Regions from separate parts of the Bradyrhizobium sp. AUGA SZCCT0160 genome, predicted to be linked through region 2. Evidence: predicted binding sites of a transcription regulator. Region 2 holds the regulator's gene; each other region holds the start of a gene.
The links. The regulator LexA, encoded in region 2, represses DNA repair genes until DNA is damaged. The targets are predictions, from matches to a motif close to TGTTCNNNNTGTGTTCNG.
Positions count from the first base shown of each region.

Region 1: JQ558_RS19100 (PA0069 family radical SAM protein) is a predicted target of LexA. The motif match lies at 5,384-5,401, and genes of this name have one in related genera.
Region 3: JQ558_RS33345 (ribonuclease T2 family protein) is a predicted target of LexA. The motif match lies at 3,875-3,892, and genes of this name have one in related genera.

Region 1 is NZ_JAFCMD010000011.1:127,145-137,818, reverse strand. Features, by position in the region: gene JQ558_RS19125 (site-specific DNA-methyltransferase) at 165-1,298, opposite strand; gene JQ558_RS19120 (neutral zinc metallopeptidase) at 1,678-2,613, shown strand; gene moaB (molybdenum cofactor biosynthesis protein B) at 2,788-3,351, shown strand; gene JQ558_RS19110 (helix-turn-helix domain-containing GNAT family N-acetyltransferase) at 3,630-4,559, opposite strand; gene JQ558_RS19105 (glycosyltransferase) at 4,691-5,263, opposite strand; gene JQ558_RS19100 (PA0069 family radical SAM protein) at 5,423-6,583, shown strand; gene JQ558_RS19095 (VOC family protein) at 6,685-7,134, shown strand; gene JQ558_RS19090 (ribonuclease HII) at 7,217-7,984, shown strand; gene JQ558_RS19085 (glycosyltransferase family 39 protein) at 8,127-9,635, shown strand; gene JQ558_RS19080 (uracil-DNA glycosylase family protein) at 9,733-10,566, opposite strand.
Region 2 is NZ_JAFCMD010000006.1:2,113-12,786, forward strand. Features, by position in the region: gene JQ558_RS11750 (hypothetical protein) at 1-185, opposite strand, end outside; gene JQ558_RS11755 (HAD family phosphatase) at 346-972, shown strand; gene glp (gephyrin-like molybdotransferase Glp) at 985-2,196, shown strand; gene lexA (transcriptional repressor LexA) at 2,410-3,117, shown strand; gene JQ558_RS11770 (hypothetical protein) at 3,346-3,585, shown strand; gene JQ558_RS11775 (hypothetical protein) at 3,725-4,147, shown strand; gene JQ558_RS11780 (ComEC/Rec2 family competence protein) at 4,190-6,499, opposite strand; gene JQ558_RS11785 (tripartite tricarboxylate transporter substrate binding protein) at 6,795-7,793, shown strand; gene JQ558_RS11790 (dienelactone hydrolase family protein) at 8,522-9,592, shown strand; gene JQ558_RS11795 (SPW repeat protein) at 10,255-10,617, opposite strand.
Region 3 is NZ_JAFCMD010000030.1:30,557-41,230, forward strand. Features, by position in the region: gene JQ558_RS33325 (outer membrane protein) at 1-562, shown strand, start outside; gene JQ558_RS33330 (class I SAM-dependent methyltransferase) at 672-1,511, shown strand; gene JQ558_RS33335 (cold-shock protein) at 1,594-1,809, opposite strand; gene JQ558_RS33340 (23S rRNA (adenine(2030)-N(6))-methyltransferase RlmJ) at 2,136-2,996, opposite strand; gene JQ558_RS33345 (ribonuclease T2 family protein) at 3,129-3,812, opposite strand; gene JQ558_RS33350 (hypothetical protein) at 3,979-4,437, opposite strand; gene JQ558_RS33355 (hypothetical protein) at 4,603-4,893, shown strand; gene JQ558_RS33360 (DUF3617 family protein) at 4,937-5,482, shown strand; gene JQ558_RS33365 (ATP-binding protein) at 5,668-7,053, opposite strand; gene JQ558_RS33370 (response regulator) at 7,073-7,756, opposite strand; gene JQ558_RS33375 (MarR family winged helix-turn-helix transcriptional regulator) at 7,855-8,406, opposite strand; gene JQ558_RS33380 (branched-chain amino acid aminotransferase) at 8,750-9,826, shown strand; gene JQ558_RS33385 (branched-chain amino acid aminotransferase) at 9,958-10,674, shown strand, end outside.

The DNA.
Region 1 (10,674 bases), on a different contig from region 2:
TGGCCGCAAATAACGGCCTGTATGGGTTAAGCAAGCAATGAATATAGCTACGAATCACGGCAAAACAGGGGGCGGCAGACAGCGTAAATCGCAGGGCTGGTATCTCGCGGGTTGCGACGCCATGGCCAGGTTGAAGGCAGGATCAAAAAATCCGCAACGGCGGGTTAACCCGCCGCCATTCCGGAGCGGATCTCGGCGCGCAGCTCGTCGATCAGCCGCAAGCCCTTCTTGGTCTCGACGTGCCAGAAGGTCCAGCCGTTGCAGGCGCCGGAGCCCTGGGCCACCGCGCCGATGCGGTGGATCGAGCCGACCTTGTCGCCGAGCATGATGGCGCCGTCGGCGCGGACCAAAGCGCCGTGGCGCTTCTTGGAATCGACCAGTTTGGTGCCGGGCGAGATCATGCCGCGCTCGATCAGTTCGGAGAACGCCACGCGGGGTGCGTCGCGGGCGGTCATGAAGGGCGCCAGCGTCGCCTCGGGCAGCGGTTCGATCGCAGCTATGCGGGCTTCGGCCGCAGCCGCATAGGTCTTGTCGCGCTCGAAGCCGATGTAGCGGCGGCCGAGACGTTTTGCCACGGCGCCTGTCGTGCCGGTGCCGTTGAAGGGATCGATCACGAGATCGCCGGGCTTTGACGACGACAGCAGCACGCGCGCCAGGAGGCCCTCGGGCTTCTGGGTCGGATGCACTTTCTTGCCGTCGTCGCCCTTCAGACGCTCGTCGCCGGTGCAAAGCGGAATCAGCCAGTCGGAACGCGCCTGCACGTCCTCGTTGGCGGCCTTCAGGGCTTCATAGTTGAAGGTGTAGCCTTTTGCTTTCTCGTCGCGCGCCGCCCAGATCATGGTCTCGTGCGCATTGGTGAAGCGGCGGCCGCGGAAATTCGGCATAGGATTGGTCTTGCGCCAGACGATATCGTTGAGGACCCAGAAGCCGAGGTCCTGCATGATCGAGCCGACGCGGAAAATGTTGTGGTAGGAGCCGATCACCCACAGCGTCGCCGACGGCTTCATGACGCGGCGGCAGGCGAGCAGCCAGGCGCGGGTGAAATCGTCATAGGCGGCAAAGGATGAAAACTTGTCCCAGTCGTTGTTGACGGCATCGACATGCGATTCGTCGGGACGCTTGAGATCGCCCTTGAGCTGCAGATTGTACGGCGGATCTGCGAACACCAGATCGACGGAGCCTGCCGGAAGCTTCGACATCTCGGCGACGCAATCGCCTACGACGATACGAACACTCTCTTCGGACTCGAATTTAGTGCGGGGCGCCCTTGCAGACGCCCCGCGACGCGACACTACCATGACTCAATTACTCTGACTCAGGCGACGCTGTCGGCGACGCGGGACTAAACAACCGACTGGCGTTACATTGACCGGGCAAAGTAAAAATCGACTTAATCAGTATTGCTGCTCGGACAGATTTGCCGGGGCTGATTAGCGTTTAAGCGCACCAAAGCGATTTGCAGCGAGGCCTGTCCCGCACTTGATGCGGGATGGATGCCGGTTCGCGTCAGGAAAACGCGTCAAATCAAGAATCTGGCGCCCCGTTCCGATTCAATCGGAATGGAAACGGCGCTAGGCAATAATTGCCGGGCGGGTTATTGATTAATGGAATGGAAATTTTACGTCTGTGCCGCGTTGGGTATCCAAGGGCAATCCGCCGGGATGAGGAATTTGCGCCATGCGTTACGATGACTTCCGCCGCAGCGACTCTATCGACGACCGTCGCGACGACAGCGGTGGCGGTGGTGGCGGCGGCTTCGGCATTCCGATGGGCGGCGGTGGCGGGCTCGGCATCGGCACCATTATCGTGCTCGGCCTGGTCGGCTATGCCTTCGGTATCGACCCGCGCATCCTGATCGGCGGCGCGGAAATTCTCACCGGCGGCAGCCAGCAGGCGCCGACCTACCAGACCGACCGCCGGTCGGGCCCGGCCACCACAGGCGCCCCCAAGGACGAGATGGGCAGCATGATCGCCGGCGTGCTCGGCGAGATCGACGATCGCTGGAACGAGATCTTCCAGGCCAGCGGGCAAACCTACAAGGGGCCGCGCATCGTGCTGTTCCGCAACGCCACCAATGGCGGGCGCTGCGGCATGGCGCAGTCGGCGATGGGGCCGTTCTACTGCCCGCCTGACAGGCAGATCTTCCTCGACACCCAATTCTTCCGCGACGTCGAGACGAAGTTTCGCGGCTGTTCGGGCAGCTCCTGCAAATTCACCACCGCCTATATCATCGCGCATGAGGCCGGCCATCACATCCAGAACCTGCTCGGCATTCTGCCGCGCGTGCAGCGCATGCAGGAGCAGGCCGGCAGCAAGGCGGAAGCCAACGCGCTCCAGGTCAAGGTCGAGTTGCAGGCGGATTGCCTGTCCGGCGTCTGGGTCAACCGCGAGGAAAAGAAACGTCCGGGCTTCGTCGAACCCGGCGACATCGAAGCCGCGCTGACCACGGCCACCGCGATCGGCGATGACACGCTGCAGCGCAAGGCGACGGGCAGGGTGGTGCCTGATTCATTCACCCACGGCTCCGCGGCGCAGCGCAAGCAATGGTTCATGACCGGCTACAAGCAGGGCACCGTGCAGTCCTGCAATACGTTTGCCGCAGGGGCGTTGTAGCGCGAGTTATGCTGTAGAACGCGTCATCCCCGGAGGAACGCACCTGCGTTCGCTCGGGAGGTGCTCGCCTCTTCGGCGAGCCTCGAAGGATAAAGCGCTCGTAGCCATCCTTCGAGGCGCGCAAGAGCGCGCACCTCAGGATGACGTCGGAGTGAGAGGCAAAGGGTAGTTCAAATGTCCTCCATCGACGAAACCAAGCAATTCGTACCGCTCAATATCGCCGTGCTGACGATCTCGGACACGCGCGCGCTTGCCGATGACAAGTCCGGTGCGACGCTGGCGGAGCGGCTGGTCGCCGCCGGCCATCACCTCGCGGCGCGCGAAATCATCGTCGACGACGTCGATGCGATCCGCGTCATCATCCGCCGATGGATCGCCGATCCCGGTGTCGATGCCATCATCACGACAGGCGGCACCGGCTTCACCGGCCGCGACGTCACGCCGGAGGCGGTCGAGCCGCTGTTCGAAAAGCGGATGGACGGTTTCTCCACCGCGTTCCACATGCTGAGCTACGCCAAGATCGGCGCCTCGACGGTGCAGAGCCGCGCCACCGCCGGGGTTGCCGGCGCGACCTTCATCTTCTGCCTGCCGGGCTCGCCCGGCGCCTGCCGTGACGGCTGGGACGGCATCCTCGCCGCCCAGCTCGATTACCGCACCCGCCCGTGCAATTTCGTCGAGATCATGCCGCGGCTCGACGAGCATCTGCGCCGCCCGAAAGCCAAGGGCGCGTCGGTTTAGCCGTATCCGTAGGATGGGTGTCGCGTAGGATGGGTTGAGCTCTTCGCGAAACCCATCATCTTTTCTTTGCGTGATTGATGGGTTTCGCGAAGAGCTCAACCCATCCTACGAGTCCGGGGCTGGTGGCCGTCAGCGCGGCCGCGTCATCTTGATCAAAAGACGCCAAACTCCACGCCACATGTCACGGTAAGCTTCCGCACGTAGCTCGTGCGCCCTTCCCTTATAAAAAGCGAGCAGGTCCGACGTGACGCGCCGCGGCGTGTCGCGACGCCCCGGCTTCACAGCTCGCGTTCCCAGGTCTCGCCAACAAGGCTCTGGCCAAAACTTCGATGTGGCTCGGTCGCGACCAGCTCAAAGCCGGCGTCCTGATAGATCTTGCGCGCGGCGACCAGGATGCTCTGGGTCCACAGCGTCATCCTGCGATAGCCGGTCGCCCGCGCGAAGGCGACGCATTCGGCGACCAGCCGCTGGCCCAATCGCTGGCCGCGTCCGGCCGGATCGACCAGCAGCAGGCGCAGCTTGGCGATGTCGTCGCTGTGCTTGACCACAAACACCGAGCCGACCTGGACGCCATCAAGCTCGGCAATCCAGCAACGCTCGCGCGAGGCGTCGAACGAGGTCAGGAATTTCGCCGCGATCTCCGCCACCAGCGCTTCGAACGAGGAGTCAAAGCCATATTCGCTGGCGTAGAACGCGCCGTGGCTCTGCACCACCCAGCCCATGTCGCCGGGGCGGTGGGTGCGCAGGATCGCCGGCGCCGCCGCCGCCCCTGATACGCCGAGCAGCCGCTCGATCGCGGCCATCGCGCCGACGAGCCTCGCGCTGCCGCCGCGCGGCAACGCGGCCAGCATTGCGCCGATGTCGTCCTGCATGCTGCGTTCGAGTTTGGCGAAGGTCTGGCGTCCCTTGGCCGTCAGGGCGAGCTGGAATTGCCGCCGGTCCGCCGGCAGCGGCTTGCGGGTGATCAAGCCATTCTCGTCGAAGTTCTGCACGATCCGGCTGAGATAGCCGGCGTCGAGCCCGAGTTCGGCGCCGATCTGCTTGGCCGAAAGGTCTTCGCGATAGGCAAGTTCGTACAGCACCCGTGCCTCGCTGAGCGAGAACGGGCTCTTCATCAGTTGCTGGTCGAGCACGCCGAGCTTGCGGGTGTAGAAGCGGTTGAAGGCGCGGACCGCCGCGACTGCTTCATCGGAATTATTCTCGGACATGGCGCACCTCAATAGTTGCCATTGTCATATAATTATTTGACTATAGCAAGTAAATTCTGATGCGAACCGGACCCCGTTTACTTTGCATGGGGTTGCTTTCGCGATTTTGTGTCTGACCTTGGGAGAGGCGCCTAGGCGACAACCATGATCCGGCTGCGCAGCAAGGTGCGGGAGCGCCGGCCGAGCTGGCGCAGCAGCCGGGCTTCGGAACGGCGGACATCTGGCCGGTAGCCGCCGAGCCGGTCGTAATGGTCGTGCGCGATGAGCAGGCCCTGTTCTGCCGAGGGCCCCGTGATCATGCGGGCGATGAATTTGAGGCCATCGCGGAAGCCGGCATCGGCATAAGGCGAGCGGGCATAGCGGAAGATTCCGGCGCGAGGCCGGCCGCTGCTCGATACGCTCTGGATGAATTGCGCGGTCTCTTCGATCCAGCCCGAGTCGAGCACGGCGCCGGCATGCAGGAACATCAGCCAGGGTGAGCGCGCCTGGCGGGCACCGGCGGCGAGCGCCGCAGCGCGCGTCCCCTCGAAGGCCATGAAGCGGCAGCCGGCGACGTCGGCCACCCGCTCGATCACGCTGCTTGCGGAACGGTCGACCAGCACCACTTCGCGGATCAAGCCGGCAGCGGCGCCCGGCACCAGCGCCGCCAGGGTGGCGACGGCGGGCTGTTCGACGCCTTCAGTAGGGATGATCACGCTCAACATAATGAGGCTTCGTTGGGGCTCAGACGGTGAAAAACGCCGTTTGTTATCACCTTGTCACATTCAAAACAGCCTTTGCCTTGCGGATTTTTGAGGCAGCTCTCGTGTGCATTTGTCAATCGATGTTCTTGCTTTGTTCTAAAGACGTGTTACGTTCCAGGCATGAGCCGAGCATCCTCTCATGCCCTCAAGCACCCGCCGGTCACGGCGCCCTCCGAACCGGCGGGTGCTACTCCTTTTCCTGAGCTTGATGTCGCGATCGAACGCGAGCGGCGGCGCGGCCGCGGCGCCCAGTCCAACGACAGCGGCCGCTTCGAGGCCGAGGCGCGCGTCGCCTTCGATGACGGCTGGCAGAGCCTCGAAGACCTGCCGCCGTTCAAGACCACGGTCGGGCTCGACACTTCGCGCAAGGTCATCACCCGCAACGACTCGCCCGATATCGGCTTCGACCGTTCGATCAACCCCTATCGCGGCTGCGAGCATGGCTGCGTCTACTGCTTCGCGCGGCCGACCCACGCCTATCTCGGGCTGTCACCCGGGCTTGATTTTGAAACCCAGCTGCTTGCCAAACCCGATGCGCCGGAGTTGCTGGAAAAGGAACTGGCGGCGGCGGGCTACGAACCGCGGATGATCGCGATCGGCACCAATACGGATCCCTATCAACCGATCGAGCGCAAATACAAGATCATGCGCGGCATTCTCGAAGTGCTGGAGCGTGCCGGCCATCCGGTCGGCATCGTCACCAAATCGGCGCTGGTAACGCGCGACATCGACATCCTCCAGCGGATGGCAAAACGCAATCTGGTCAAGGTCGCACTGTCAGTGACGACGCTCGACCCGAAACTCGCGCGCACCATGGAGCCGCGGGCATCGACTCCGCCGAAGCGGCTGGAGGCGATAAAGCAACTGGCGGAAGCCGGCATTCCGGCAACCGTGATGGTCGCGCCTGTGATCCCCGCGCTGAATGATTCCGAGATCGAGCGCATCCTCGATGCCGCGGCGCATGCCGGCGCGAAAGAGGCAAGTTATGTGCTGCTAAGGCTGCCGCCGGAAGTGCGCGATCTGTTCCGCGAATGGCTGATGGCCAATTATCCCGACCGTTATCGCCACGTCTTCACGCTGATCCGCGACATGCGCGGCGGCCGCGACTACGACTCGCAATGGGGAACCCGGATGAAGGGAACCGGGCCGATGGCCTGGATGATCGGACGCCGCTTCGAAATCGCCTGCGAGAAACTTGGACTGAACAAGCGGCGCCTGAAACTGACCACCGATCATTTCGTTAAGCCGAAGCGGAGCGGGCAGCAGTTGAGTTTGTTCTGAGTGTTCGTCATTGCGAGTGAAGCGAAGCAATCCATGTCCGGACAAAGAAGAAGGGATTGCTTCGTCGCTTGCGCTCCTCGCTATGACGAAAGGAGAACTGCATGAAAAAGAATCCACCAATCCCACGACTGACCGTCATCACGCTCGGCGTAACCAACATGCGCGCCAGCATCGCCTTTTATGAAGCGCTGGGTTTTGCGCGAAGAGTTCGCTCGACCGGCGAGGCGGTTGCCTTCTTCGACACCGGCGGCCCGGTGATCGCGCTGTTTCCGTGGGATCAACTGGCACAGGACGCGACGCTGCCGGACCATCCGCGGCCCAGCACCTTCCGCGGGGTGACGCTGGCTTGGAATTGCGCCTCACGCGAGGAAGTCGATACCGTGCTGGAGTTTGCCACCGCCAAGGGCGCCTCGCTGCTGAAGGCGGCGCATGAGACGGCGTACGGCGGCTACTCCGGATATTTCGCCGACCCCGACAATCATCCCTGGGAAGTCGTGGTCGCCCCCGGCATCGAGGTCGGCGAAGACCGGCGGTTGCATTTGGCGGATTAGGGGAAGCCTGTCGTGACTGAATAGCGGGAATTGGGGTTAGTTCCAGGTTGCGCGCTGGCGCGTGCTTGCCCACCATCCCGGCATGATTCGGGATAAGTCGTCCAAGAAACCAGCGACCAAATCGGTCGCCAAACAGGCAAAACTGCCGAACGGCGTGATCGCGGTGGCGCCGCCGAGCTTTCGCCGCGAGCGCGCGCTGATCAAGCGCGGCGTCTGGCCGATCGCCGGTTGCGACGAGGCCGGGCGTGGTCCGCTGGCAGGCCCGGTGGTGGCCGCTGCCGTGATTCTCGATCCCAAACGAATTCCCAAAGGCATCGACGATTCGAAGCGGCTGACTGCGGAGCGCCGTGAGGAACTGTTCGAAGAGATTTGCGCGACCTCGTCGTTTGCGGTCGCCTTTGCCTCGCCGGCGCGTATAGACCGCGACAATATCCTGCGCGCCTCGCTGTGGGCGCTGACGCGCGCGGTGCGGGGCTTGCCGGAAATCCCCAAATATGTGTTCGTCGACGGCCGCGACCGGATCGAGGCGCCATGCGACTGCGACGCCGTGATCGGCGGTGATGGCATCGTGATGTCGATCGCGGCCGCTTCGATCATCGCCAAGGTGACGCGCGACCGCCTGATGTGCGCGCTGGCGCTGGATTGCCCGGGCTACGGCTTCGAGACCCACAAGGGCTACGCCGTGCCGGAACATCGCGAGGCGCTCGACCGGTTAGGTCCCAGCGTCCACCACCGCCGCTTCTTCGCGCCCGTCATCGCCGCGCGCGAAAAACATCAGCCCGGCACGGTCGAGCCCGATCTGTTCACGGTCGAAACGCAAATCGATGCGGATGTCTCGGCGGCTCTCTAACGCACCTTGCCGCGTTTCCTGACGCGAGCCGGTATCCACCTCGCTTGAAAACGCGCTAGTTGCCTCGGCGGCTGGCGCGCTCTATCAAATGGTCTCGAATAGGCCGGACCCATGGGATCGGCTGGGGCATTTCGGACGTTTCATGCGTTTCACCTCCCTGGTTGTCGAACTGATCCGCGCCCGGCCGCGGCTGGTGGTCTGGCTCGTGGTGCTGCTGCAGGCGGCAATGTGGCTGATCCTGCCGATGCTGCTCTATCGCAGCCCACCCGGCGATATCGCCACCGTTCTGGCGTTCGGCAGGGAATATCAGGTCGGGACCTGGTTCGGCCCGCCGCTGGCGTTCTGGCTTGCCGACATCGCCTTCCGCGCGGCCGGCAATCATGTGTTCGGGGTCTATCTGCTGGCGCAGATCTGCGCGGTCGTCACCTTCTGGGGCTTCTATCAGCTCGCGCGCGCCATCGTCGGTGGTCAGCAGGCGGTGCTCGCGGTGCTCTTGAGCATGACGGTGGTGGCCTTCAGCTCGCCCGGCGTCGAATTCGGCCCGCTGGTGCTGGCGCGCCCGCTGTGGGCGCTGCTGTTGCTGCATTCCTGGCGACTGATCGGCCAGAACCGGCGCAGCGCCTGGTTCGCATGGTCGATCGAGGCAGGCTTGTTGCTGCTGACGACATCGGCCGCGCTCGGGCTGTTGCTGCTGATCGCAGGATTTGCCGTCGCCACCGCGCGCGGGCGGCGCACCTTGATGTCGCTCGATCCGCTCTATGCACTTCTGGTGATCGTCGTACTGGTGCTGCCCTATCTGATCTGGGTCGTTCGCGCCGACGTGCTGGCGATGCCGCCCTTGCCTGCCATCGATGATCTCTCGGGCCGGGCGATGCACTGGGGCGGGCTGCTCGGCGGCCTGTTGCTGGCAACGACCGGCATCGTGCTGATGGTGATCCTCAACTCCGGCGCGTTTGTCCGCAAGGCCGAGGAAGCGCCGATCATCTATCGGCGGCAGATCGATCCGCTGGCGCGCCAATTCGTCTACACGTTCGCGATCGCCCCGGCGCTGTTTGGCAGCCTGATTGCCGGCGTGTTCAACCTCGAGCGCGTCACCGGCGGCGCCGGCGTTGCCCTGTTGATGTCGGGGCTGGCCGTGATCGTCGCGACCGGCGATCTGGTGTATCTGCGGCGCCAGCGGCTGCTCCGCACGGTCTGGGCCGCGGCGGTCGCGGCACCGGCTTTCGTGGCCATCGCGGCCACGCTGTTTCTGCCCTGGACCAGCGGCGCCGAAGTGTCGACCTCGCTGCCGGCGCGGACGATCGCGCATTTCTTCGGCGACAGTTTTGAGCGGCGCACCAACCAGCGGCTGCGCGCGGTGGCCGGCGATCCGCAGCTCGCGAGCTTCGTCGCAATGGATAAGGGCCGGCCGCATCTGTTGCTCGACGCCACGCCGGAACGCACACCGTGGCTTTCGCTCGCGAAGTTCAATGAAACCGGCGGCGTCGTGCTCTGGCGCGCATCGGACACGTCAGGCGCGCCGCCTCCCGAGATCGCGCGGCGGTTTCCGGGCCTCGTGCCGGAAGTGCCGCGCGCGTTCGAATGGATGGTGAATGGCAGGCAGCCGCTGCTGCGCGTCGGCTGGGCGATCGTGCGGCCGAAGGCGCCTTGAACCCGATCCTCATGGTGAGGAGCGCGTCTTCGCGCGTCTCGAACCATGAGGCAACACCCGGGCCTCATCCCTCGAGACGCCCGCAAGTGCGGGCTCCTCAGGATGAGGGAGTTCCTGCCTTCTCCAATTCCTTCGCGATCGCGCGCAGATCCTGCCACGACATCCGCTTGTACGATGGCGAGCGCAGCAGATAGGCCGGGTGGAACGTCGCGATGGCGCGGATGGAGCGGGTGCCGGTGTCGTAATCGAACCATTTGCCGCGGGTCTTCATGATGCCCTCGCGGGTCGACAGCAACGTCTGCGTCGAGGGGTTGCCGAGCGTCACCAGCACGTCCGGATTGACCAGCTCGATCTGCCGCTGAATGAACGGCAGGCAGATTTGCGTTTCCTGCGGCGTCGGCGTGCGGTTGCCGGGCGGCCGCCATGGGATCACGTTGGCGATATAAGCTTTGCTGCGGTCGAGCCCGATCGCCGCGATCATGCGGTCGAGCAATTTGCCGGAACGGCCGACGAACGGCAGCCCCTCGATGTCCTCGTCGCGTCCGGGGGCTTCGCCGACGAACATGATTCGCGCCTGCGGATTGCCGTCGCAGAACACCAGCCGTGTTGCGGTGTGCTTGAGCGCGCAGCCGTCGAAATTCTCCAGCAGCGCGCGCAGCGCCTCCAATGACGGCGCGGTTCGGGCCATTTCCCGCGCCGAGGCGATGGCGGCTTCCGGCGCCGGCGCTATTTCGCTGCGCGAAACTGCCGGCGGCGCCGCGGGCATTTCCCGCACCAGTCTTTGTGGCGCGGCTTCGCGTGGCGCGGCGATGGTAGCGCTGTCGGGCTCGGCAAGCCGGTCGATCGGCTCATCGGCCAACGCGCAATCGACCCCGGCCTCCAGATAAAAGGCCAGCAATTGCTGAACGGTAGGGGAGGGTTCGGGCGCGATGGACATCGTTCCAATCTAGGATGTATTCGGTGGCAGCGAAATGCCTGAGATTTCATTTCGATGGTTGTTCTCGGCGCAAAAATCGGAAACAAACGAACCTTAGAGCCG
Region 2 (10,674 bases):
GGATCGGTGCTCTTTTGCTCCGGAATATTGCCCAGCGACCGCTTGTAAGCCCGCTCGGCCTCCTTCTCCGCCGCGATATCCGATCGCGTCTTTTCCTTATCCTCCTCCCCGTATCTTTGAACGGGTGCCTGCTGGGCCAACGCCGGCCCGGCCAGCAAGACCATCACAGCCACGATGCCAATCATTTTCATGCGATCACTCCCCGGACTTTCCTGCCAAACGAATAGCACAGCTCCCGCGCCGGCCTAAATGCTGGATTGGGCGGGAATTGCTCGCGAAAACGCGCATTTCGTTGGCTGCAGCCAAGTCGTTGCCCAGAGCTGTCCAGTTTTGTAAACGTCTGGCATGAACGCCCCGCTTCTCCCCAACTCCGCCGACGCGCTGCTGTTCGATCTCGGACGCGTCGTCCTCGATATCGACTTCGGCAAGGTGGTCGCCACTTGGGCCGGCCATGCCGGCTGCGAGCCCGCACAGCTGGTCGAGCGATTCTCACCCAATGACGCCTGGCATCGTCACGAGCGGGGCGAGATCAGCGATGCCGAATTCTTCGCAGGCCTGCGAGTCTCGTTGGGCATCGGAATAACGGACGCCGAGTTCCTGGAAGGCTGGAACGCGATCTTCGCCGGCGAAATGCCCGATATATCAGCATCGCTGGCGCGCGCCGGACAACGGCTGCCGCTTTATGCCTTCTCCAACACCAATAACGCGCATGTCGTGCATTTCAGCCAGGCCTATGCCGGCCTGCTCGGCCATTTCCGCGAAATCTACCTGTCATCGACGATCGGGCTTCGAAAGCCCGATGCGGCGGCCTATGATCATGTCGTCAAGGCGATCGGTGTTCCCGCCTCCCGCATCGTGTTCTTCGACGATTCCGCAGCAAATATCGACGGCGCGCGGGCCCGCGGCCTGGCCGCGGTGCATGTGACAGGGCCGGATGATGTCGCAAAGGCGCTTGCCGCGCTGGGAATTTGAGAGGGTGTTGCCGTGGCCCTGATGCCGGTCGTTGATGCACTGACCGCGATCCTTGCGGGCGCCGATCCCCTGGCGGAAGAAATGGCCGCACTCGACACCGCCTGGCATCGCGTCCTCGCGCGCGACCTTGCCGCAAAGCGCACGCAGCCGCCGCGGGCGATGTCGGCGATGGACGGCTATGCGGTGCGATCGGCCGATGCCGCCGACCTCTCCGCGCGGCTGAAGGTGATCGGCGAAGTCGCGGCGGGCCGCCCGTTCGAACGCAAGGTGGGCCCGGGCGAAGCGGTCAGGATTTTTACCGGCGGGGTGATCCCTGATGGCGCCGACGCCGTCATCATCCAGGAAGACACGGCCGCCAGCGGCGACCACATCACGATCACGGAAGTTGCAAGACCGGGACGGCATATCCGCGCCGCCGGCGCCGATTTCCGCGAGGGCGATGTGCTGCTCACCAAAGGAAGCCGCCTCACCGAACGCGATCTGTCGCTCGCTGCCGGCATGAACTATCCGGAACTTGCCGTGATCAGCCGCCCCAAGGTGGCGGTGCTCGCCACCGGCGACGAGCTGGTGATGCCGGGCTCGATCCCGGGCCCCGGCCAGATCGTCTACTCCAACGGCTACGCGCTGCGCGCGCTGGCGCGGGCCGAGGGCGCCGAGACCATCGATTTCGGCATCGCCGCCGACACGGTCGAGGCGACCACCGACGGCATCCGCCGCGCCCGCGCATCGGGCGCCGACATCCTGATCACGATGGGCGGCGCCTCGGTCGGCGACCACGACCTCGTCAAGCGCTCGCTGGAGGCCGAGGGCGTCGCGATGGCGTTCTGGCGCATCGCGATGCGGCCGGGCAAGCCGATGATGCACGGGCGCCTCGGGGCGATGCGGGTGATCGGCCTGCCCGGCAATCCGGTCTCGTCCTATGTCTGCGGTTTCCTGTTTCTGGTGCCGCTGATTCGCGCGCTGTCGGGCCGAAAAACCATCCATCACGCGCGTGAGACCGCCCTGCTCGGCCGCGATCTTCCCGCCAACGACCAGCGCGAAGACTATCTTCGCGCACGGCTTGAGCAGCGCGAAGACGGCGCGTTGATCGCGGTGCCGGTGAGCCACCAGGATTCGTCGCTGCTTGGGAATCTCGCTGCGGCACGGGCGCTTTTGATACGTCCGCCGTTTGCGCCGGCGGTGCCTGAAGGCACGCCATGCGAGTTCCTGCGCCTGCCGGAATGACGCGTCCGGGCGGCCTGTTCGAGTGAACTCGGCGCGCGTTCACCTGAAATTAAGTGGTTGCGGAACATGTATCGAACATATAGTGTCCGTTCATGATTTGTTTCGAGAGCTAGTGTCTACAAATGGGAGTTTTGGACTTCCGAATTTGAGACCGCGGCCTCTGCAAGCTGAACGACCACGAATTACGACGCGCCAACCGGGGGATTGCTCGAGATGCTTACGCGCAAACAGTATGAACTTCTGCGTTTCATCAACGAACGGCTCAAGGAAGCCGGCGTGCCGCCCTCCTTCGACGAAATGAAGGATGCGCTCGACCTCCGCTCCAAATCCGGCATCCACCGCCTCATCACCGCCCTGGAAGAGCGCGGCTTCATCCGCCGCCTGCCCAACCGTGCCCGCGCCATCGAAGTCATCAAGCTGCCCGAGCTTGCGGGCGCCGGTAACGGCAACGGCCGCCGCGGCTTCACCCCGAGCGTCATCGAAGGCACGCTCGGCAAGGTCCGCGCCGCCAGCGCGCCCGCCGAGGACGATGGCAACCGTCCGGTCGCCGTTCCCGTCATGGGCCGGATCGCCGCCGGCACGCCGATCGAGGCGCTGCAGACCCGCAGCCACACCATCAGCGTACCGCCGGACATGCTCGGCTCCGGCGAACATTACGCGCTCGAAGTCCGCGGCGATTCCATGGTGGACGCCGGCATTCTCGACGGCGACATGGCGCTGATCCAGCGCAACGAGACCGCCGACACCGGCGATATCGTGGTGGCGCTGATCGACGAGGAGGAAGCCACCCTGAAACGCTTCCGCCGCCGCGGCGCCTCGATCGCGCTGGAGCCCGCCAACACCTCCTATGAAGTCCGCATCCTGCCTCCGAACCGGGTCCGGATTCAGGGCAAGCTGATCGGGCTGTACCGGAAGTACTGAGCGCGGCCCGCGCCAGATGCAAGCCGCGTTCGGCACCGCAAAAAAGCCCCGGCCATCGACCGGGGCTTTTCGTTGCCTGCAAGTTGGGACAGCCTTAACCGTCGCGGTGCGCTTGCATACGTCCCACAATTGCCCAGAACGCAGCAAAAACTGGCGGCGTGAGCGCGCTGTTTGGTTTGAGGCGCGCTCGAAAGCGTGCGAACGGGGGGACGCGACGTGGTCAGCAATATGATCACCAAGATCACCTGGCAGCGGGCGGGCCTAGTGACCGAGCCGGGCCGCTACATGCTCCGGTTCGGCTGGCTGACAGTGACGGCGGAAGATCTCGCGATCTGGCAGCAATTTCCGGAGGCCGCGTTCACGCTGGTCGCGCTACCCGGGATTGCCGACGACGGACGGGAGCAATTCCATCTCGGCGCCTTCGAACTTCCGCTGCCGCCGATGCCTGAAAATCCGCAGCCGCCGTAGCGCGTTTGTGATCGGTTGCGCCGGCCTTTCCGTCGCACAAATGTCCAGAACAGGAATAGACTTTGCTCAAGTCCACTCTGATAGAGGCCAGCGCCTCGAGGGAGGCACGGGTCTCTATCTCTTACGAGGGAGCGATCCGATGTGTGACTATAGTTTGCACGCGATGGCAACGCGTCCTGCTGAGGTCGGCGAGACATTGATATCGACCACCTTCCGCGGCACCTCGACCCGCGGCTTTGCCAGCGAACGCGACCCTGCAGTCGCGGTCTGCATGCTGCCCGGGACCGAACTGGCCTTCGCGCAAGACGTCAAATACGACAATCGCTGGATCTGGACGCGGACGATCGGTTTTCGCGTCGGCAAGTTCAACACCATTGATCCGCACATCAAGGAACGTCATCACGACGCGATCGAGTTTCCGGACGGGAGCCATGTGCTGGTGACGCAGCTTTGCGAGGGTCAGCGCGTCACCGTGCTGCAATTGCCGGTGGTGCATCCGATTCCCGAGCGCGCGGCAACGAAGGCGGACACTACGACGACGACACCGCTTTCCACCGGTTGAATTCCGCGCCGCCGGTCGCGCCCCGCCGGGGAACGTGAATCCTTATTCCTCGGCCTGCAGGTCCGCTTCCGACGGGGTCGCATCGACCGCACGTGGCGCCGCACGGCGTGGCGCGAGGATGGTTGTCTCCGCGTCACCTTCGCCCGCGATCGCCTGCGACCATGGGCGATCGACGCCCCTAGGCTTGACGGCATCGATGGTAAATCCGCCGACGCTTCGCCGTAGCACCATGGCGCCCTGCCGCCGCAGACGCTCCGCATCGATCACAGAAGCGCCGCACGCCGCAGGCGCCTGCCTTGCGGTCACCACCAGCGCCGCGCGTTCGCAATCGTCCGCCAGCGCTTCCGGCCGCAGCGCCAATGCCACGAACCCGCCACCGGCGCCTTGCGTCACGCAGCCGCTCTCGTCGCATGAGACGCCCTCAGTGAGCGAAGCATCGGCAGGCTTTCGCGCGTCGGCATCCGCCGCCAGCCATTCCCTAACGAGGAAGCCATCTCGCGAGGCTCCGGTCGAAGTCACCTTGGCCGCCCGCATCAAATGCAGTTTGCCGTCCTGGCCGCGGACACCGACATTGCGCCCGTCGGCGGAGATCAGGATGTCCGGCTGCGGCACCCTCGCCGCCCACACCGCCGCCACCAGCACCACGGCCGCGCCGGTATAGCGCAGCGGCGTTCGTAACAGGCCGAGCAGGATGATGCCGATACTCGCCGCAATCAGCGGGCCGATGCCGAACGCCGGCACACGGCCGACCGCGCCCGGCAAGGCCGCGACCCATTGCGTGACAACGATCATCCAGTCGATGCCGACGCCCATCACCCACCAGCAGATGCCGTCGAAGCCGAACGGCATGAAGACCAGCCCGAACAATCCCGCCGGCATGACCAGCGCCGAGACCACCGGCATCGCGGCCAGATTGGCGAGCACGCCGTAGGGCGTCACCCGGTGGAAATGAAACGCCGCATAAGGCGTGGTGGCGAGGCCCGCCACCAGCGAGGCCAGCAGCAGCATCGTGATCTCGCGGCCGCCCCACAGCGCCACCTGCGCGGTCGCGGAATGATCCGGCTGCGCGAACAGGCGCGGCATGCCGAGCTGCACCAGCGCCACCAGCCCCAGCGTCGCCGCAAACGACATCTGGAAGCTCGGATGCACCAGCGCCTCGGGTGCAATGGTCAGGACAATGAGCGCCGCCACCGCGAGCGTTCGAAACGTGATGGCGCGGCGGTCGACCATGACGGCGATCAGCACCACAGCCGTCATGAAGAATGAACGCTGGGTCGCGACTTCAGCCCCCGACAGCAGCAGATAAAACGCGGATGCTGCGAGTGCCGCCACCGCCGACCATTTCTTGATCGCAAAGCCAACCGTGAGCGTCGGGAACAGCGCCAGCAGCGCCCGTACCGCAAAGAACACGACGCCCGCGACGACAGCCATGTGATAGCCCGATATCGACAGCACATGGCCAAGTCCGGAGATGAACATCGCCTCATTGACGGGCTCGGAGATCGCGTCGCGCCGGCCGGTCAAAAGCGCGGTCGCGATCGCGCGCTTGTCGCCTTCCAGCACGGTCCGGATCCGCGCGTCGATCGCATCCCGCATGCCTTGCATGAACGCCGAATAGCGCAGCTTCCACCCGCCGCCATCAGGCGCTTCCGCGGCCTTGATCGCACCCATCACAAAGCCGGAGGCGCCGATGCCGGAGAAGAACATGTCGCGGCCGAAATCGTAGCTGCCGGGCCGGAGCGGCGACATCGGCGGCAACAGCCGCGCCTTCAATTCGACAAAGCTGCCGACGTCAGGCGCGGTGCCCTTCTTGACCGACAGCCGCACGCGTTCGATTTTTGTCGCGTCGCGCGCGCTCTCCATGGTCACGACGCGCAGCACAAAACGGTCGGTGCGTTCGCGGATGTCGCGGGTCTCGACATATCCCGTCAGCGACACCGAAAACATCGGCCGCGCCAGCACGCCATGCGCGATCCGCGCCGTCTTCCAGGTAGCGATCGCAAAGCCGGCGGCGACGGCCGCGATCATGACTGCGATCGGAAACACCTTGTGCCGCCGCAGCAGGAACGCCGCCGCGCACAGCGTGATGGCGGTAACCGCCACGACCGTCAGCACCGGCTCGTGGTCGGCGGCAAAATACAAGGCGATGCCGGTGCCGAACGCGACGGGCACCCAGGGCAGCAAACGCCCCGCCCCCGCCTCCGCGCGCGCCCATTGCCGCAAGGTCTCGATCAGCGGCGCCCACAGCGCAAGACGCCGGGGCGCGAGACCGCCGACCGGCGCCGCCCCACGCGGCGGCCACGTGCCGGCGTAGCCTCGCCTTTGGCCCGGCGTGTTGCCCTGCTCCGACATCAAGCTACCCACACGATACGCTCGCGGACACAAAGCTACCGGAAGGTGTGAGGTGTCGGCTAGCAGAACGGAAGTGGAATATCGGGGAAAGGCGCCGCCGCTCATCCTGCCGTGATGTCGCAGAACGAGGTGATCGGGCCTTTTGCAAGGGCGTCGCCGGTGCCTCGCCGCGCCCCGTGCCGGCACTTCCCCTTGACATGCCGGCGCTCCGCCGCCCGAATGGCGGGTAGCGCAAAAAGTGCGCGCCGCGGTGCAATGCCCGGCGCATCAAAAACAAAATGGGGAGGGTTTGCGAATGCTTCGCCAAATAATCCGCGATGCCAAGAGTCTGGCCAGAAATGTTGCCCTTGCTTGGCTTGCAGCCGCAAGCCTGCTCGGCGCCGGCAACGCGCAAGCGGCTTTCCCGGAGCGACCCATCACGCTGATCGTGCCGTGGGCCGCCGGCGGCGGCACCGACGCGGTCGCGCGCCAGATCGCCAACATCATGGAGCGCGATCTCAAGCAGCCGGTGAACGTCGTGAACCGCACCGGCGGATCGGGCGTGGTCGGCCACCAGGCGATCGCGACGGCAGCGCCCGACGGTTACACGTTCGGCCTCATCACGCTGGAGATCACCCTGATGCACTGGGCGGGGCTTACCGATCTTACGTTCGAGAAGTTCACGCCGCTCGGGCTGGTCAACCAGGACTTCGCCGCGATCCACGTCAAGGCGGACTCGCCCTACAAGAACGTCAAGGAGCTGTTCGCGCATATCAAGGCGAACCCGAACAAGGTGGCGGCTTCGGGCACCGGGCAAGGCGGAAGCTGGCATGTCGCGCTCGCCGGCCTGATGCAGGCCGACGGCGTTTCGCCGACCTCGATCCGCTGGGTGCCGTCCACGGGCGCTGCGACCGCGCTGACGGATCTGGCCGCCGGCGGCGTCGACTTCGTCGCGTGCTCGATGCCGGAAGCCGAGGCACTGATCAAGGCGGGGCGTATCCGCAGCCTCGCCTTCTTCTCGCCCAAGCGCGCGCCGAACTTCCCTGACGTGCCGACCACCGAGGAGGCGACCGGTCACAAGGTTCACAAGGGCGTGTGGCGCGGCTTTGCGGCGCCCAAGGGCCTGCCGCCAGAGATCGCCAAGACGTATGAGGCCGCGATCAAGAAGGCCTGGGACAGCGACGAGTTCAAGGATTTCATGACCCGGCGCGGCTTCGACATGATCTATCTGGATGCGGCAAGGTATGGCGAGTTCATGAAGGCCGACGACGAGAGCAACGGCAAGGCGCTGAAGTCGCTGGGGCTGGCGAAGTGAGGCGCACCGCAAGCCTCGTCGTCGCCTGACGGCAACCCGACGACCGCGAAGGCTTAGTGGTCCGGCCGGTTAATGTCCGGAGCATCTCCTGCCGCCATGTCCAAGCGGAATCTCAAATAGATCAGTAAGGCGCGCGCTCCTGCAACCGTGACCCGCACGGCCCCAAGCTGCACTATTTCCACGACCTGTAGGCGTCCAGCGCGTGAGCGACAAGGATGCCGACGCTGAGAATTATGAGAAGTGCTGCAATGGCCTCGAACATTGGCGATCTCTCAGGGTTGCTCAAGTAAGCAACTCGCCCCGCTGCACAGTCAAAATGATTCGCCTTGTCGCCGCAGATCGCGGTGCGGCTGGTGACTTTGAGCAACGGTTGATCTGGTTTTCACCTGAATCTGCAAGCTTGATTGCCCATTTTTTGCCTATTTTTCGACGGAAACAGCGATCCTAGCCCTTAACCTAGCGGCCAACGCAGGCGGTGGCTGAAATGACGGACCGATCGCACGAAATCGCGCCGGACGACGACTTCCGTATTCTTGTCCGCGTGGTCTCGATTTGTACTCTGGGACTCTGGTCATTTGCAGCCGGTTTGCTGATAGGCACTTTTCTGTTTTCGTGATCAATGCCCGCTGCTGCGCCATGGCCTCTCGGCCATCAACTTGGTCGCGGGTGAGTCAACACTGCCTTCTGACATTCAGCGCCGTTCAACCCTGACTTCGGCGAGGTGCTTGATGCGACGGGCGATCATCGGACTCTTGCGCAAGATTTTAGCCACCCGGCTCTTCACTTCATGCGCGCAACGATATCGGCGCCCTATGATCCCTACCTTGAGCCGCGCGTCGTCCGTGCTGGTTGGCACGGCAGCGTTCGCACTCCGGGCCCCGCACGCCGCTGTTTCCCAAGGCCGCATTGAAATAGTAAATTTCCAAAGCGTTACCTTCCCCGGCAGCCTGTTTACGCCTCCTTTTATGGCCGCCCCGCAGGAGGGGTCGCCGGCAATGATCTTTGGTATTCTGAGGCTTCCGGAGACTACGGACCGGGTTCCTGCCGTCGTCATAACGCATGGTTGTTCGGGCATCACGGGAGCGGAGACGTACTGGGCGGAAAGTCTCATTCAACTCGGCGTCGCTACGTTCGTCGTCAATAGTTTTGTCGGGAGGAGTATTCCGCGAGTCTGCTCAGGTCCTCACACAATAAGCACGGCCAGCGTGCTCACCGATGTCTATCGCGCACGGGATCTTCTGGCAGTGCATCCGCGCATCGACCCTTCACGAATTGCGGTGTTGGGATTTTCCTTCGGTGGCCGCAACGCGCTCTGGGCAGCCTCCCTGCGGTTCCAGCAACGCTACGGTCCCGGGCTGTCACCCTTTGCAGCCCATCTCGCGTTTTACCCCACAGGCTGTCATATCAAGCTCATCGATGAAGATCGCGTGGCCGATGTCCCGATACGGATCTTTCATGGCGCAGCCGACGACGCGACGATCATCGGCCGCTGCAGGGAGTACGTCGCACGGCTCCGCAATGCCGGCCGTGACGTCGCCCTGTTCGAATACGTCGGCGCCAAGCACTGGTTTGACAACGCCGATCTCGCCAACCGTCAAACGGCGACCGGCTTCCTGAACTACAGCAAGTGTACGTTTCTCGAGCAAGACGACAAGATCATCGACGTGGTGACCGGCGGCCCGGCAGGAACGGGATCGCCATGCGTGGTGTCGGAGGGGTCGTTTGGTTACAATCCCGCGGCGCGCGAGCAAGCGACAGCGGATGTGCAGAATTTTCTGCGATCGTTGTTCAAGCTTTGACCGCCGCACAGGCGGGGTCATGGCCTCAACTGACCGGTCGGACACATGGCGTCGTTACGCTACGATGCGGAATTTGGTCCGCTATCATAGACAGGGCAGCAGCAGCCCCCGCCTCCGCGCGCACCCATGTGCGCAGAGTCTCGATGAACGGCGGCCAGTTCGAAAGACGCGACGGGAGCAATCCGCCGGCCGGCGCCGCCCCCTGCCGGCGTAGCCTCTCCTGCTGCCCGGCGTTCCGCCCTGCTCCGCCATCCCACGCCTTGGAGTATGCCTGTTTTCACAAATCTACTGGAAGCGGCTATCCGCGGGTGAGTGGAACAGATGCGAAATGCGGACGAAAGAATGTCCGCCCGTCGTCCAGCCGATTGAGCCGAAAGTCTCAGAAGGTGCGATTGGGGATTAGACTGCTGTCGCGCCTCCGATCCCTGACAGAGGGGACAGAGGCATTGAAAGCTCGCGGCATGAAGGCCGCTGGAGCTTTTCTCAGGTGGTTCAACGCTCCTCTGAGACCAGGCGTCGCGGCCGCTACTTGGAATGTTGGCCTGTCGCGTCGCGCACCCGCACGTGGCAATTCAAATCCCGGCCCACGTCGCCGAGCCAATTCCTCTCCTCCCGACCGCAAGTAGATAACGGTCGGGCCAAAGGCTCGGCAACCACCCTTCTCAGCTGGCTGGATGATGCCAGCGATCGTGCCACCAGGTGCTGAAATCGCGATCGGTCGCTAGTTCCCAGGCTGCAAGCAAAATCACCAATATGCCTGAGGCCACACTGCTTGCCGTGGCCGATACCGACTCGTAGCCGACCGTCCAAGGTACCGCCACCAGAGCCAAACCGATGAGGATCTCTCCCCATTCCTCCAGATAGGAGGGAATGACGAATCCCTCTACGGCAAACAGAATGACGCACAAGCCAAGGGCGATAGTTATCACGACTTCTGCCCCAGCCATGCCCAGGGCGAACGGCGACACGACCAGCCAGACACCCACCACCAGGCTGGCAACGTCCTGCCAGTGTTGAATGCGCATGATACTCACCTCCTCTCCTCCATGAATATGGTGGCGCCGCGCTGAAAAACGCGTTCC
Region 3 (10,674 bases), on a different contig from region 2:
GGCGGCCGATATGAATTACGGATCGCGCGCGCCCTATACCGTCAATCAGCCGCTCAATGCCTATAGCTGGGCCGGTCCCTATCTCGGCGGCAATCTCGGCTATGCCTGGGGTTCGGTCGCCAACAATCCGACCAAGCCGTCGGGCTTCGCAGGCGGCGTGCAGGCCGGCTACAACTTTCAGAACGGACCGTGGGTGTTCGGCCTCGAGGGCGATATCAACGCGAGCGGCGCGGCGGACACTTTCGCGCCGTGGAAGTTCTCCAACCCCTGGTTCGGCACGCTGCGTGGCCGGGTCGGCTACGCCTTCAACAACGTGATGTTCTACGGCACTGGCGGTCTCGCCTTCGGCGAACTGCGCGCCACCACGTTCGGCCTGTCGGAATCCCACACCACGGCGGGCTGGACCGCGGGCGTCGGCGCTGAAATGGGCTTTGCGCCGAACTGGAGCGCCAAGGTCGAATATCTCTATGTCGACCTCGCCAACACCAATTTTGTCATCACCGGAGCATCAAACGGCTACAGCTTCGGGCTGATCCGCGCCGGCGTGAACTATCGGTTCTGAGATCAAGAAAACGCAAAGAAACCGTCTGTTGCAGCCTCCCGGCGGCGCCAAGCCGCCGGGATTTTTTTGTCTCGTGGACAGTGCGCGGCGGCACGCCTAAAACTCGTCGATGCAGCCGGGGCAGCCAAGTCTGACCGCGTTGGGCGCCGCCCGCTTGCGCGCGGCGCATCAGGTGCTGGATAACGCATCGATCCTTCGGGATCCGCTGGCGTTACGCATTCTCGGCGACGATATCCAGGTCTCGCTCGACCATGCCCGGGCCCACACGTCCGGGCCACGGCTGCGCTGGTTCATCGCCGCGCGCTCGCGCATCTCGGAAGAAGCGCTGACGGAAGCGGTGAAAAATGGTGCGACGCAGCTCGTGGTGCTCGGCGCAGGGCTCGATACGCTGGCCTACCGGACGCCGCTCGCGGGTGGCCTGCGGATTTTCGAGGTCGATTTCCCCGCCACGCAAGCACGCAAGCGCGACATGCTGGCCGCTGCGACAATCGCCGTGCCGGACACGCTGACTTATGTCGGGATCGATTTCGAACGGCAGACATTGGCCGAAGCGCTGGACGCCGCAGGCTTTGTCGCCGCCAAACGCAGCTTCTTCAGCTGGCTCGGCGTGGTGCCCTATCTGACCGAGACGGCAATGTTCTCGACGCTCGGCTATATCGCGCAGCTCGAAGGCGGCGCTGAAGTGGTGTTCGACTATGTCAATCCCGCAAGCTCGGTCGCACCGGCCGGCCGCGCGGCGCATCAAGCGCTTGCCGAGCGGGTGGCCGCGGTTGGCGAAAGCCTTCAGAGCTATTTTGATACCGCATCGCTTTGCGCCCGCATGAGCGCGGCCGGCTTCCGGCATGTCGATGATGTCGGCCCTGACAGGATCGCGGCGCGGTTCTTCCCCGAGAGCGAACGCAACGCACCGGCGCTCGGCGGCCACATCATGCACGCGTCCACGTTCTGAGCCGCGCCTCGCGCTCAGCGGGATTTGGTGCAGGCAAAACTTCAGTCCGCTTTCACCGAGAAGCTTCAGCTCGCGCGTCAGCCTACGATGAAATCACCAGGTTGACCGCCTTGGGGCCCTTGCCCTTCTTGTCCGGTTCAACCTCGAATGTAATGCGCTGTCCTTCAGTCAAATCCTTCAATCCGGCCCGCTCAACGGCAGTGATGTGAACGAACACGTCGCGGCCGCCGTCATCTGGCTTGATGAAGCCGTAGCCGCGTTCTCCATTGAAGAACTTGACTGTACCAGTCATGGCCATCGGGAAAACTCCTCCCCCGCATTGCTGTGCCGCTACGCGCAATTCGCGTATCGGCCGACCGGACATTCGCTGCCGGAAGCTTGGCCACCTGAACTGATCGGGTCACGCACCGATCAGTCTGGATTTTTTTAGGCCTTGATCACTCCGCCGCAACCATTCGCGGAAGCGGAACGTAAAGCCAGTCATAACGGCCGAGCATAATACGGTTCCGCGCAAATTGACTATGGCTCAATCGCACTTTTCGGCCCAATGCCCTGCCTTGAAGGCTTACCTCGAAAGGCTTGCTTTCAAGGCTTGCTTTCAAGGATTGCGTTCAAGACGAGCCTTCAAGGTTTGGGCGTCTCAAGCCTGAACCGGCCGGCGCCGCCCTGGCCGAGCGGCTTTTCCAGTTCGGGTAAAATGGTCTTCAGCTCGCCCGCCAGCGTCCACGGCGGGTTGACGATCAGAAGCCCGGCGGAGGTGAGCGGACCGCCGGCCTGCTGCGGTGCGACGCTGAATTCGAGCCGCAGACATTTCCCGGCCGGCTTGCCGGTCTCAGCCACGGCGGCGACATGTCGCGCCAGGCCGTCGGTGATGCGCCGGCTCTTGACCGGATACCACAACAGATAGCTGCCGGTCGGCCATTTCGCATAGGCCTCCGCAAAGCCGTCGGCGAGCTTGTCGAACTCGTCCTTTTGCTCGAACGACGGGTCGATCAGCACCAGGCCGCGCCGCTCGTTCGGCGGCACGAAGGCCGGCAACGCCGTCCAGCCGTCGAGATCGACCACCCGGGCCTGGGTGTCGCGGCGCAGCGCATCGATCAATTGCTTGTGGGCTTTCGGCTCGATCTCGCACGCGGTGAGGCGGTCCTGCGGCCGCAGCAGCGCACGCGCGATCAAGGGCGATCCGGGATAGGCTTTCAGCTCGGCTTGCGCGTTGAAGGCCCTGACGATGTCGAGATAGGGCGCCACCAGCGGCAACGCATTTTCCGAGAACCGTGCCTGCATCACCCGTGCGATGCCGGTCAGCCATTCGCCGCTGCGGCTGGCCTCGTCGCCGGACAGATCGTAGCGCCCGGCGCCGGCATGGGTGTCGATGACGCGAAAGGCGGCGGGCTTTTCCTGCAGATAGGTCAGCATCCGCACCAGCACGATGTGCTTGATGACATCGGCAAAGCCGCCGGCATGAAAGGCGTGTCGGTAGTTCATGATAAGGGGTTACGACATCGCGGCGAGGAAAGTAACCGTCATTGCGAGGAGCGAAGCGACGAAGCAATCCATTCTTCCTCTTGCGGGACCATGGATTGCTTCGCTGCGCTCGCAATGACGGTAGAGTGACCTCTAACTCCCGCGCACCGGCGGCATCACGACCTCGTCGCGGCGGCAGGTGCGGCGGTCGATTTCCTCGCAGGAGCGGAATTGCAGGTCCTTGCTCATGCAGACCCTGACTTCGCTGAGCCGCCGGCTGCTGCAGACGACCGAAATCGCCGAGCTGCTCAGGCCGGGATTGACCTTGATGAAGGCTGCCTCGAGCGCCTCGGGGGCGATCGTCTTCGATTCCGACAATTGCAGGAATTCCTCGGGGATCTTTACCGCGGCGCGGGCTTTGCGGATGTTCTCGAAATAGGCCCGCGCGCCAAGGCCGGAACAGGTGCCGTGCTTGTCCCATTCGTTGAAGATCAGCCCGGGCGCCGGCATCAGGTCGAGCATCGACGACATGACGTTGCGGTCGAGACGGGGCGACGGCCGCTGGCAATATTCGGGAAAGCCGCGCTCGTATTGCGGCCACAGGCCGTGAACCACGAAGGAAAACGGGCGCTCGCACTGGATCTGCGCAGAACGGCCGCTATTGCCGCGTTCGGAGGCGGCCTCGCAGAAGGAGGGCGACCATGACAGGGCCAGCACGTAGAAATCGAACTCGCCAGGGGCGTTCTGCCGGCGGTCCTGCGCGGCGGCGTGGCCCGCGGTGACCAAAACAAGTGCCAGGGAAATCAGCAGCCGCGAAACAATGACCGATGGAAACATCAAACGCTCCCTTAACTCGCAAAAGCATGACGGTACTCGATCACCCGAGCCTAGCAGGGAGCCGGAACATTTCAAGAACAAAAATGGCGCTAGGCGCGAATCGGGTGGCGCCGGCCACCGCGATCGAAAAACTCAGGCAGGAAACTTAGGGTAAGCTTGGGTAAGCTTAAGGCCGTGCGGCCTTGCAGCCGGGGTTATAGGCCCAGTTGCGGTCCAGCCCGGTGACGCACCATTCGACACCCTGGCCGAAGCCGGCAAAGCCGCCATCCTCGAGGATCGAATAGTGCACGTTGCGCACCTTGCCGTCGCTCAGCATCACGTCGCCGGTGCAATAGCGGCGCGGAATGTTGTCGGATTGCCAGGGCCGGAACGTGGTTTCGTGGATCCGGCCATAAGCGGTGATGGTCAGGGGCGAATTCCAGAAGGTGCTTTCCTTCTCCCGGAACTGCGAAATGATGGTCGGCAGCGCCGATTCGCACGGCGCAACGCGTCCGTCATAGCGGGGACCGGACAGCCAGAAATTCAATTCCAGCGGATTGGCGGCCTGCGCCGACTGGCCGAATGCCAGGACGGCGAGTGCCGCGGCCAGGCCGAGGGTTTTCAACGATGTGAAGAGGGTGCGCATGGAAATTCCGCCGGTCATCCAACCGTCAGGACCGTGCCGTGAAGCCCGGACGAGGTCAAGTGCAGCGCGGCAACACCTTGCAGGCAAGTCGGGGTTTGGCCGTAACCCATTCTTTTCATGGCCGCCGGCGCACTCTATGGTGGCCCCAGCGAAATGGAGTCGGCGATGCAGAGAATTGGGGCCGCGGGCCTGGTTGCGATATGCGGGTTGCTGGCGGCTGCGCCGGCGCAGGCCGACTGGGTGCCGCCGTTCAAGGGCAATGATACCGGCGGCATTGTCGCCTATTCGCTGGCGAGACAGGCGGATGCGCGCCAGCTCGCGGTCGATCACTGCGCCGGTTACGGCAAGGTGGTGAAGTTCCTGGCGGTGCAGCCCTATGAGGGCGGATACCTCTCCTTTGCCTGCCGCTGGGTGCCCTATGGGACCGACGCCCGGCCGCTGCGCACGCTCTACTGAGCGGGACCTGAGCGCCTGAACCACGAATAAGGGGAGCGCGAGCATGGCGCGACAGCTTGATTCCGTTTGTTTGGTGCTTGGCCTGCTCGCGGTGTGGCCTGCGAGCCATGCCAGCGCCGTCGAGCTGCCGGTGCGCAAGGCCGGCCTGTGGGAAATGAAGGTGGTGCAGACCGGCTCGCCGGTGCCCGAGATGACGATGCAGCAGTGCACCGACGCGACCACCGACAAGGATATGAGCACCTCGTTCTCGCCGATGACCAAGGACGCCTGCTCGAAAAACGATATCCAGAAGACCGCGACCGGCTACGTCACCGATTCCGTCTGCGGCTTCGGCGGCATGTCGGTCAAATCGCGTGCCGAGATCACCGGCGACTTCAACTCCGCCTACACCGTGAAGTCGACATCGAACAGCACCGGCGCTCCGGCCGGCGTGCCGCGCGATTCCACGGCCACGATCGAGGCGAAGTGGCTCGGCGCCTGCAAGGCCGATCAAAAGCCCGGCGACATCATCATGCCGGGCGGCATGAAGATAAACCTCAAGGACATGGAAAAGCTGAAGGGTTTGTTGCCGAAGCAGGCTCCGAAGTAATTCGCTTGAATCTCCCCGCCTAACCAATGCCGTCATGCCCGGGCCTGTCCCGGGCATCCACGACTTCCTTTGCCGCCAAGACGTGGATGGCCGGGCACAGGCGAGCGGAAGCGACGCCGTCCTTCAGACGGCTATGCCCGGCCATGACGAGATAGCGATCCAAGAAGTGGTGCGGGAGAAGTGCCCTACACCGGCACCCTGACCGCCGCCCTTAATCCCCCCATCGGACTGTCGCCGAGCGTGATGTCGCCGCCATGCGAACGGGCGATGTCGCGGGCGATCGCCAGCCCAAGGCCGGTGCCGCCTTCGTCCTGGTTGCGGGCGTCGTCGAGCCGCAGGAACGGCTTGAACACTTCCTCGCGCATGTTGGCCGGAATGCCCGGTCCGTCGTCGTCGATCGTGACCGTCAGATAGCGGTGGTCGCGATGGCCGGTGATCGAAATCGCATTGGCGTGCCGCGCGGCGTTGGAGACGAGGTTGGCAAGGCAGCGCTTGAACGAGGCCGGTTTTACGGTCACCACCGGCAGGCCGTGGAAAGCCACCGTGGCGGTATGGCCGTGGCGCTCGGCATCGCTGCGCAATTCCTCCAGCGCCATCGACATGTCGGTCGGCTGCGCGACCTCGCCGCTGTCGCCGCGGGCAAAGGCGAGATAGGCCTCGAGCATCGCGGACATTTCGTCGACGTCCTTGCGCATGCCGTCGACCTCGGGAATGTCGCCGATCAGCGCGAGCTCGAGCTTGAAGCGGGTCAGGATGGTGCGCAGATCGTGGCTGACGCCGGCGAGCATCGCGGTGCGCTGCTCGATCGAGCGCTCGATGCGCGCCTTCATCTCCAGGAACGCCTGCGCCGCGCGCCGCACTTCCCGCGCGCCGCGGGGACGGAAGTTCGGCGCCTCGCGGCCCTTGCCGAAACTTTCGGCGGCGTCGGCCAGCCGCAGGATCGGCCTGATCTGGTTGCGCAGGAACAGCACCGCGACGATCAACAGGATCGAGGACGTGCCCAGCATCCAGAAGATGAAGATCTCCGAATTGGAGGCGTAGGCCGCACTTCTTTGCGCAAAGATGCGCATGACAGCGTCATCGAGCTGGATGCGGATCTCGACGAGGTTGGATTTGCCGACGGTGTCGATCCAGAACGGGCGGCGGATCTGGCGGCCGATCTGTGCCGACAGGGTCTGGTCGAGCAGCGAGAAGAACGGCTTCGGCCCCGGCGGCGGCATGTCGCCGACCGGGAGAAAATCGACCACCAGCTGCAGCCGCTGCCCGACGAGGCGCAATTGCGCGCGGTCCTTGTCCTGCGGAAAGAACTTGTAGATGTCGATCAGGCTGGCGATATCCTGCACCACCGCGGCCGACAGGCGCCGCGTCACCGTGTTCCAGTGCCGCTCCATGAACACGAACGCGACCACGGTCTGCAGCACCACCATCGGCACGATCATGATCAAGAGCGCGCGGGCATAGAGGCCGGTCGGCATCCAGCCCTTGAAGGCGTTGCCCATCCAGCCATTGACCTTGGAGACCCGGCCGGCGGCGGTGCGGATCAGCGTGAGGCCGGTGTCGAGCGTGCTCATCGCGCTTGGTTCGTTTGGCTCACGGCGACGCCACCAGGCGATAGCCGATGCCGCGCACCGCCTGCAGGAACAACGGATTGGCCGGATCTTTTTCGATCTTGCGGCGCAGCCGGTTGATCTGCACGTCGACGGCGCGCTCGTTGACGGTGCCGCCGCCGGTCAGCGCCGCGCGCGGCACGGTTTCGCCGGGGCTCAGGCTCAGGATGCGCAGCATCTCGCGTTCGCGGTCCGTCAGGTGGATGATCTCCTCGCCTTCGCGCAGCTCGCCGCGTTCGAGATGATAGACGTAGGGCCCGAACGCGATCTGCTCCAGCGTCTCCACCGGTGGCGTCGCGGTGCGCTTGAGGATGTTGCCGATCCGCAGGACCAGTTCGCGCGGCTCGAACGGCTTGGCCACATAATCGTCGGCGCCGATCTGCAGCCCTTCGATGCGGGCTTCCGCCTCATGGCGCGCCGTCAGCATGATGATCGGCACCGAGGAGGAGGTGCGGATGAAGCGGGCGAGATCGAAACCGGTTTCGCCGGGCATCATGACGTCGAGGATCAGGAGATCGAAATGCAGGCCGAGCAGCTTGGCGCGGGCGTCGGTGGCGCTCGCCGCGGTCGTGACGCGATAGCCCTCGCCGGACAGGAAGCGCGACAGCAAGTCGCGGATACGGCGGTCGTCATCGACCAGCAGCAGATGCGGGGCGTCGTCGGCCATTTGCCGCGGCGTCCGCACGGAGGCTGCGGCGATGGTTGGGTTGGCAGTTGCGTTTGGAATTCCGTTTGGGGTTCCGTTTGGGGTTCCTTGGGCCACAGTCACTCCCTTGGCTTCTTTCCGCTGCCGAAGATCGTCTCCAGCACCTTGTCCGGGTCGTCGCGATCGATCATCGCGCGCAGGAACTGCCGCACCGTTTCCTGGCCGGCAGGATCGATATCCTGCATGGCGCGGTTGATGCGATCGGTCTGCAGCCCGGCGAGCTTGCCCACCAGGGCCTCGCCCTTCGCCGTAGCGTAAAGAAGGCGCTGCCTGCGGTCGTTATTGCCGGTCTTCTGCACGATATAGCCTTCGTCCAGCAATTGCTTGAGCACACGGCCCAGCGACTGCTTGGTGATGCGCAATACGTCCAGGAGGTCGGCGACCTTGAGGCCGGGGTAGCGGTGGACGAAATGCATCACCCGGTGATGGGCGCGACCGAACCCGAACGCCTCGAGCTCATGGTCGGCATCGCCGACGAAGTCGCGATAGGCGAAGAACAGGAGCTCGATGATATCCCAGCGCAATTCGCCCGCGCGCGGGGTTGGCGACACGCCGTCAGGCCCCCTCGAATCAGGGTCACCGGCAGGCCTTGAGAAATTTATGTCAGTCATGTTGACATATCTTGGGTTCAATGTTACAAAACTGCCAGCCACGACGAAACTTTAAGTCGTTTCGGCCTTGGCAACGTAAGGGGCGGCCGGAGTAAGCCAGCGATGGCGGCAACGGCCGCGAATTGGACTACCGTGCGATTGTCGAGCGGCATTTGCACAAACATACTGGACTTCGGCATTCCGCAAAAGCGTGTCCTCAAGGGACTTGCCAGCGATGGAAACCAGCGGCAAGGCCGGTGGTGGTGAAGTTCGGACCAATCAAGCAAGCAGGCTTGACGAAACAGGCCTGCGCCAGGAAACGCACCGGTTTCGACAGCAGGAAGCAAGGGCGGGAAGCAAGACAATGAGTTTGAAATTCGAAATCCGGCCAACGCCTACTCCGACGTCCGAGCAGGACCGCGCGGCAAAGCTCGTGGACCCCGGCTTCGGCCGGGTCTTCACCGACCACATGGCGATCGTCCGCTACAACCAGGCCAAGGGCTGGCATGACGCGCGGGTCGAATCCCGCGCCAATTTTCCGCTCGATCCGGCGGCCGCCGTCCTGCACTACGCGCAGGAGATTTTCGAGGGCCTCAAGGCCTACAAGCGCGACAACGGCGTGAACCTGTTCCGCCCCGACGCCAATGCGAGGCGCTTCAGGAATTCGGCCGAGCGCATGGCGATGGCGCCGATCCCTGAGGACGTCTTCATCGAAGCGGTCGAGCAGCTCGTCCGCATCGACAGCGCCTGGATACCCGGCGGCGAGGGCAGCCTCTATTTGCGGCCCTTCATGATCGCGAGCGAGACCTTCCTCGGCGTCAAGCCTTCATCCGAGTACATCTTTTCCGTCATCGCCTCGCCGGTCGGCTCCTATTTCAAGGGCGGCCCCGCGCCGGTGTCGATCTGGGTGTCGGAGAACTACACGCGCGCCGCGATCGGCGGCACCGGCGCGGTCAAATGCGGCGGCAATTACGCCGCCAGCCTGCGCGCGCAGGCCGAGGCGATCGAGCACGGCTGCGACCAGGTGGTGTTCCTCGATGCGGTCGAACGCCGCTACATCGAAGAACTGGGCGGCATGAACGTGTTCTTCGTGTTTGACGACGGCTCGCTGCTGACGCCGCCGCTCGGCACCATCCTGCCGGGTATCACCCGCGATTCGATCATTGCGCTGGCGAAGGACTCCGGCACCCGCGTGCGCGAGGAGCTCTACACGATCGACCAATGGCGCAGCGACGCCGCCAGCGGAAAGCTGAAAGAAGCGTTCGCCTGTGGCACGGCCGCGGTGATCTCGCCGATCGGCAAGGTATGTTCGGCAAGCGGCGATTTCCTCATCAGCGGCGGCGCGGCCGGCCCGGTCGCGATGGGGATGCGCAAGAAGCTGGTCGACATCCAGTACGGCCGCGCGGAAGATCCGCACGAGTGGATCCGAAAGGTTCTCTAACCGGCGGCGGAATTCCGCCGCCTCTGAAACAACAAGCAGCGTTTCATTGAATGTGAGCGCGGGGCGTGCGCGCCCCGCGGAGCCGTGTGCCTGCGCGATTGACGAACTGCGTCCATAAAAGGAGAAAGCCCATGGGAGTTTCCTTCGACAAGATCGATGGCTTGATCTGGTACGATGGCAAGCTTGTGCCGTGGGCCGACGCCAATGTGCATGTGCTGACCCACGGGCTGCATTACGCCAGCTGCGTGTTCGAGGGCGAGCGTGCCTATGGCGGCAGGGTGTTCAAGAGCACGGAACATTCCGAGCGGCTGAAGAACTCGGCCAACATCCTCGATTTCGAGATTCCGTATTCGGTGGCCGAGATCGATGCCGCCAAGCAGCTCGTGATCGACAGCAACAAGCTGCCGGACGCTTATCTTCGCCCGATCGCCTGGCGCGGTTCGGAGATGATGGGCGTGTCGGCGTCATCGAACACCATTCATCTGGCGATCGCGGCCTGGGACTGGCCGAGCTATTTCGATCCGGCCACCAGGATGAAGGGCATCCGCATGTGCCTTGCCGAATACCGGCGGCCCGATCCGATGACGATCCCGGCGATGGCGAAGGCCTCCGGTCTCTACATGATCTGCACCATCTCAAAACATAAGGCGGAGCGCGCCGGCTATGCCGACGCCATGATGCTGGACTGGCAGGGGCGGGTCGCCGAATGCACCGGCGCCAACATCTTCTTCGTCGGAGACGGCAAGATCCACACCCCGATCGCAGACTGTTTCCTCGCCGGCATCACCCGCGCCACCGCGATCGATCTCGCGCGGCGCCGCGGCATCGAAGTGATCGAGCGCCGCATC